2 regions of the Shewanella sp. S1-58-MNA-CIBAN-0166 genome follow, and region 1 is predicted to be linked to the other one. Evidence: predicted binding sites of a transcription regulator. Region 1 holds the regulator's gene; the other holds the start of a gene.
What was found. The regulator ArgR, encoded in region 1, controls arginine synthesis, uptake and breakdown. The targets are predictions, from matches to a motif close to ANTGAATANNTATTCANT.

Region 1 (3,429 bases):
TAAATTATCACCGTTTAGGCCGACATTTAGTATTAAGATGGATGAAGTTAATATGGGTAACCAAGTTATGCCTCGTGAACAGTTAGGAATTTGCGCAGAAGGGAATTTACACAGTGTGTACTTGATGTTTAATGCCAACGATGGTGTTGAAGATCAGTTACGCCCATCTATTGCTAATGTAGCGCAGTATATTTATGAACTCACGGATCAATATGCCGACAGTGCTTTTAATGGCTTTGTGGGTATTGGGGCTAATTTTTGGGATACCTTTTATCCAGAATCTCGCCCTGCATTATTAAAACCTTTTCCGGCCATGAGTGAAGGTAACCGTGATGCACCTGCAATGGAATATGATCTGTTTATTCATATCCGTTGTGATCGCTATGATATTTTGCATCTTGTCGCCAATGAAATTAACCAAATGTTTGAAGATTTGGTCGAGTTAGTCGATGAGGAACGTGGCTTTCGCTTTATGGACAGTCGTGACTTAACTGGTTTTGTTGATGGTACTGAAAACCCTAAAGGACGCCATCGTCAACAAGTTGCACTTGTCGGTGATGAAGATCAAGAATTTGTCTCTGGTAGTTATGTTCATGTTCAAAAATACATGCATAACTTAAGTAAGTGGCATCGTTTACCGCTTAAAAAACAAGAAGATATTTTTGGTCGTACCAAAGTTGATGATATTGAGTATGAATCAGAAGATAAGCCATTAACCAGCCACACAAAACGAGTTAACTTAAAAGATCCACACGGTAACGCATTAGAAATTTTACGTCAAAGCATGCCATATGGTTCGATTAGAGAACAAGGATTGATGTTTATTTCAGTATGTCGTACACCGGATCACTTCGAACAAATGCTCCGCAGTATGGTGCACGGTGATGGTCACGGGAATCATGATCATTTGATGTTGTTTACTAAAGCGCTGACTGGGTCGTCTTTCTTTGTGCCATCATTGGATTTTTTAACTCAATTTGATGATGCGTAAACGCCAGTTTTAGGTAATAAAAAAGCAATGCCATGGCATTGCTTTTTTATTGAAATGGTTTTTTATTCACTATAGTTGAATAAAGATCTAACCGTTTCTAATGTCTCATCAATGGTTTTAATACTTGCTGGACAGATGAAAATAGTATCATCACCGGCAATAGTACCTAATATCCCTTCTGGTTTGCCTATTGAATCGAGCAAACGAGCGATTAATTGCGCAGCACCAGGGCTAGTTCTTACCACGATCATGGCTTGGTTATGATCGACATCCAATACCAAATTTTTAACTGGGCTACCCGCAGTAGGTACGCCTAGCTCGGCAGGGAGGCAATACACCATCTCTTGCTTAGCGTTGCGAGTGCGTACAGCACCAAATTTGCTGAGCATACGTGATACTTTAGATTGATTAATATTACCGAATCCTTCGGCTTGAAGCGCATTAACAATCTCGCTTTGGCTTCCAAAACGTTCTTCTTTGAGAATCGCTTTAAAAGTGCGTACGAGCTCATCCTGATTTCTTGTCGCTGGCATAGTGATAATTCATCTTATAGTTGTTATTCAAAAATCTAGCACATTTTGAATAGATTGACTTATTAAGTCAAGAAAGAATCAGATTTATTGAATAAAAATTCATTTTTTAATGGAACTTTAAACTGACACTAATAACTAATCCGGCGACTCATTTAAACCATAGGCTTTAGGATAAGGGTAACGATTGTTTTGTCAGTACCAATAGCGTATCACCATTTATAGACAATAGATTGAGTTTTCCTTTAGAGAAATCAACTTGTTCTACCAATGAAATCGCTTGCATCAGTTCAGCTTCTTGGGTGATTAAACTATCGATACAGGCTTTCATAGTCGAACCTGATGGTGCAAGTTGAAGCAAGTGACCTTGTTGGGCGTAACGACCAAAAAATTGATTACAGCTATTATTACCTGTCAGTTCACCGTTTGGAGCAAAAACTAAATTTGCTGGGCTATTATTAATGGTAGGAGTGTCGAGGACGACTTCTACATGCCAAGTACCAATTAATTGTTCATTTGAGACAATTTGAGTGTGGCTTTGACAAGCACTAAGGCCTAAAAATATAACAGTGGCGCCGAGAATATGCTTTATCATGTTGAGAGATTTCCATATACCAAAAAATTGCCGTTATTCTACTACTTGAGTGTGAATAAGAGCGTAAATAATTGTAATGTTTTGGATTAATGAACATTATTTAACGTATTAAAGAGTCGCAAATGATCAAATTAGTTAAAGTGTTACATTTCGTCGGTTTAATCATGTTGTTGGTGGGTGTCGGCTTATATTGGCAAAGTGATATCGGTCAACAAGTCAGTGGGATGTTGGTCATTGCTTCACTCATTGGCGTGGGAACACTAATTATGTCTCCGCTGCCCGTTGCGCTAGTGATAGAATGGGCTAAGAAACAATCTCCCAATTCAGGGTCAAAGGAATAATCATTGTCATTTATTATCCGTAAGGCGTTATTAACCGATGTTGCTGCTATTGTGCAGTTAGAACGAGCCCATGTTGATGATGAGTTGGTAGGTTCAAATAGCCAACTTCATGCTCATTCATTTACCAAAGCAGAGGTGAGCCAGTTGATAAATCAACATTGGTTTATCGTAGCTGAAGAGCAAGGGGTGATCATTGGATATGTGATGGCGGCAAAATGGTCATTTTTTTCCTCGCAACCATTGTACCGACATATTATTCAAAAACTTAAGTTTGCCGATTTAAATGGACAAGCTTTATCGACGACTAACACGTGCCAATATGGACCCGTTTGGATACAAGAATCAAAACGCGGCCAGGGAGTTTTTTCGGCGCTGGTTACCGAATTAAAAAAACAAGTGGCAGATACCTTTCCATTTATGGTGACGTATGTTGCCGCTGACAATGCGCGTTCGTTGGCAGCACATCAACAAAAAGCCGCAATGACAGAGATTGATCAATTTCGTTTTGAACAACGTGATTATTGTTTACTGGCCACAGCTAATATTACGTGATCGTTATACTAAGGGGTGTTGATAAAGTGGTTATTTATGAGGAATATTATGAGTACTAACTTTGAAGCACTCTTTTCACCCTATTTGGATTTAAGATTATCTGCATTTGACAATATGAAGCTAATAGCCGCGGTGTTGGCTGACGCGACAGAGTTGTATGAGTGTGTTGAAGCCGATTTACAAAATCCAGATGATCGGCAATTGCAGCAATCGGGGTATTTTGTGCGCTGGCAAGACATGTGGCTATTTTGTGGCGTAACCAATAATTATCAAGCAGCGATTACGCTATTTACCGATGTCGAGCGGATTAACTTAGCTTCTATCAGTGTTAAAGTAGTGCCCGTAATGACAATGCAACAAGTGTCGTTTATGTGTATTGAAAGTTCACATTTCGATCATTGTTAACGAGTTCGATCACCT
Region 2 (3,429 bases), on a different contig from region 1:
TGAGCTTCTGCACATAACGTTTCTTTATCATTTGCATCGCCAGCTTTCACTAGGCTACTGACATACTCAGGCATTAACTGCTCGAATAACACTACGCTTTTCAATAACGTTCCAGCACCAATGGCACTGATATATTGCTCAAGCGTATTGAGATCCAATATTGAGTCTAACTGCGTTGTGGCCATAAAGGCACCTCTATCAAAATCTAACTCTATAAAATTACAAATATGATACCGAGTAAAATACCCTATGCAAGGCTTGCCAATATTTAGCCGCTATTTAATGGTAAAAAATCACATTTTTACAACATAACTACTCAACTGGTATTACCAATGTTTAAAAAACACTCACTTTGGTAATGTTTCGTCCAATATATAACTAATAATAGCGATTAGTCTGATACATCTTCACAAAACCTAGCGCTATCTTTACTTTGTCCATATTCAGCAGAGACATAATATATCTGCCTAAATACACCACACTAGGCCGTTTTACTTTGGCTAAACATTAATGCACTGCCTTGGCCACCGTATTCTTTAAGCTCATCCACAATGGCCACTAGTCCATCCCATCTAAATGCGCACCAATCAGGGGCGAGTAACATTGGTTTTTTGGCATAGGCGGTTACGCGGTGAAAGATAATCTCTTTTGGGGTGTGGCGGATAAGCTTTGCCGCCTCATAGGCATACTCTTCAAGACTTATTAGCGGCATAGGATGATAGCGCCATTGTTTCGCCATAATACTGCCTTCTACAATATGCAAAGGGTGCAGTTTTAGTCCGTCAACGCCAATTCCTAATACGGTTTGTAAACTATTAAAATAATCAGCAGATGTTTCACCCGGCAGCCCTAATATTAGATGGGTACACACCTTAATGCCTTTAGCGCGAGCCTTTTTAACTGTCTGACGATACTCACACAATTGGTGACCACGATTAATCCGTTTTAACGTGTGATTATTGGCCGTTTGTAGGCCAAGTTCCAACCACACCTCAATACCTCTTTGTTGATACTCAACGAGTAAATCAAGTACTTCATCGGGTACACAGTCAGGACGAGTACCTATATGAAGCCCGACAATATCGGCATCTTCAAGTGCTTGATCATACTTTTGCTTTAGCACTTTATACTCGTCGTAAGTACTGGTATAAGCTTGAAAATAAGCGATGTATTTAGCGGTAGGAATAGAATTAATATCCGCAGAGGTAGTACATTTTTTTGCAGATTGGGCGCGTACTTTACCTTCGGTTAACTGCATCGCAATCGGCTGTTCTCTACCTTGTTCGCCACTAAATGAAACAACATTACAAAAAGTACAACCGCCTACCCCTAACGTGCCATCTCGATTGGGACAGGTAAATTGGCCATCAATAGTTAATTTTTTTACTCTTTGGCCATATAAATGTTTGCAATGTGCCCCAAACGTATTAACGTAATCATCTAAACCCACAACTTACTCTCATCATCATTCCAAAGTTCGCCAGTGTAGTCAGACGATAAACATCTGTCTTGGTGCTAAATCAATAAATGCTCTATCAATTCAAGCGCTCGCTAAAGTTGTGCACAAACTCAAAAAACGTTTAAAACAATTTAAGTAATTTATACATCACCTAAAATGAATATTTAGTCATTTAGAATAATTTTTTACCCAAAGACTGTATTTGAAATAAAATTCACTATTTTTATTTCAAAAATAATTCCCTATTGTTGTTGCAAAAAGGTAAACAATTGTTTGAATATTTTCTAAAATTCTTTTTATTCAGAACGTTATAGGTGACATATCACAGTTTACGTTAACGTAAGGTTGGTGACTTATAACGTTTTTTTAGTAATAATATTTCAGTTTGTTGCATTTTTTTGGTTTGACCTTTATTCATTCTCAGTTTAATTTGAATGGTTCGGGTGCATATCTATGGATATTCTTCAAATTTACCCCGAGTCGTATCAAGTAGAGGTTTAGGGGGTTTTTTGTATGAGCTTGTATCATCCCAGTTTTGAGCGTGACAATTGCGGATTTGGTTTGATTGCACAAATGGACGGCGACGCGAGTCACCGCATTGTGCGTACCGCGATTCATGGTCTCGATCGAATGAAGCATCGTGGTGGTATTGCAGCTGACGGACGCACAGGTGACGGCTGTGGTTTATTAATGCAAATGCCTACAGATTTTTTTGAAGCTATTGCGGCAGAAAACGATTGGCATTTAAGCCGAAAGTTTGCCGTAGGTATGCTATTTCTCAGCCAAGATGAGCAACGCGCTGATGAAGCGAAGTTTATCTTAGAAAAAGAACTACAACGAGAAACACTCAGTGTCGCTGGCTGGCGTAAAGTACCGATTAATCCGGATGTCTTGGGGGAGATTGGCCGGGAAAGCTTGCCACAAATTTATCAAGTATTGATCAACGCACCGGTAGGCTGGCGGGAAAAAGATCTTGAGCGTCGCCTATATATGGCTCGTCGCCGTCTTGAACAACAGATCACCGATGACAAAGACTTTTATGTCGCCAGCCTTTCTGGACAAGTCATTGTCTATAAAGGCTTAATGATGCCAGCAGATCTGCCATCATTTTATACCGACCTAGCAGATATTCGTTTGAAAAGTGCGATTTGCTTATTCCACCAGCGCTTTTCAACTAACACATCGCCAAAGTGGCCATTAGCTCAACCGTTTCGATACCTCGCTCATAACGGCGAAATCAATACCATTACCGGTAACCGCCAATGGGCAAGAGCGCGCGCCTATAAGTTTAATTCGCCTTTACTACCAGATTTACAACAAGCCGCCCCTTTTGTTAACGAAACAGGTTCAGACTCGTCTTCTTTAGACAATATGCTTGAAATGTTGTTATCTGGAGGGATGGATTTATATCGAGCCATGCGCTTGCTTATTCCACCTGCATGGCAATCAAATCCTGAAATGGATGACGAGTTAAAAGCCTTTTATGATTTTAACTCAATGCACATGGAGCCGTGGGACGGCCCTGCAGGCATTGTAATGACCAATGGTCGCCATGCTGCCTGTGCGGTAGATCGTAACGGTCTACGCCCTTCTCGTTACGTTATAACCAAGGATCGTATCCTCACCTTAGCGTCTGAAGTCGGTATTTGGGATTATTCCGCCGATGAAGTGATTGAAAAAGGCCGCGTTGGGCCCGGTGAGTTACTAGTACTCGATACCTTAAATGGTCGTTTGTATCATTCATTTGAAATTGATAATGACTTAAAGCGTCGCCATCCTTACAAAGAGTGGATGGCTAAAAACAGTCAGACATTGATCCCTGCTGAGGATATGGCTCCAACCAAACAAGGTTCAAGTGGTTTTGATAGTAAAACATTACTGCAATATCAAAAACAGTTTGGTTTTACCCGTGAAGAATTAGAACAAGTTATTTGGGTACTTGCGAGCAAAGGTGAAGAAGCCATTGGCTC

Region 2: gltB (glutamate synthase large subunit) is a predicted target of ArgR. The motif match lies at 1,902-1,919, and genes of this name have one in related genera.

What each region holds. Positions count from the first base shown of each region.
Region 1 covers NZ_JBEOPN010000006.1:37,723-41,151, reverse strand. Annotated here, with positions in the region: gene AAEY99_RS05570 (Dyp-type peroxidase) at 53-991, shown strand; gene argR (transcriptional regulator ArgR) at 1,054-1,524, opposite strand; gene AAEY99_RS05560 (META domain-containing protein) at 1,691-2,116, opposite strand; gene AAEY99_RS05555 (hypothetical protein) at 2,239-2,457, shown strand; gene AAEY99_RS05550 (GNAT family N-acetyltransferase) at 2,461-3,009, shown strand; gene AAEY99_RS05545 (hypothetical protein) at 3,058-3,414, shown strand.
Region 2 covers NZ_JBEOPN010000004.1:161,831-165,259, forward strand. Annotated here, with positions in the region: gene AAEY99_RS04560 (Hpt domain-containing protein) at 1-185, opposite strand, end outside; gene mnmL (tRNA modification radical SAM protein MnmL/YtqA) at 482-1,450, opposite strand; gene gltB (glutamate synthase large subunit) at 1,973-3,429, shown strand, end outside.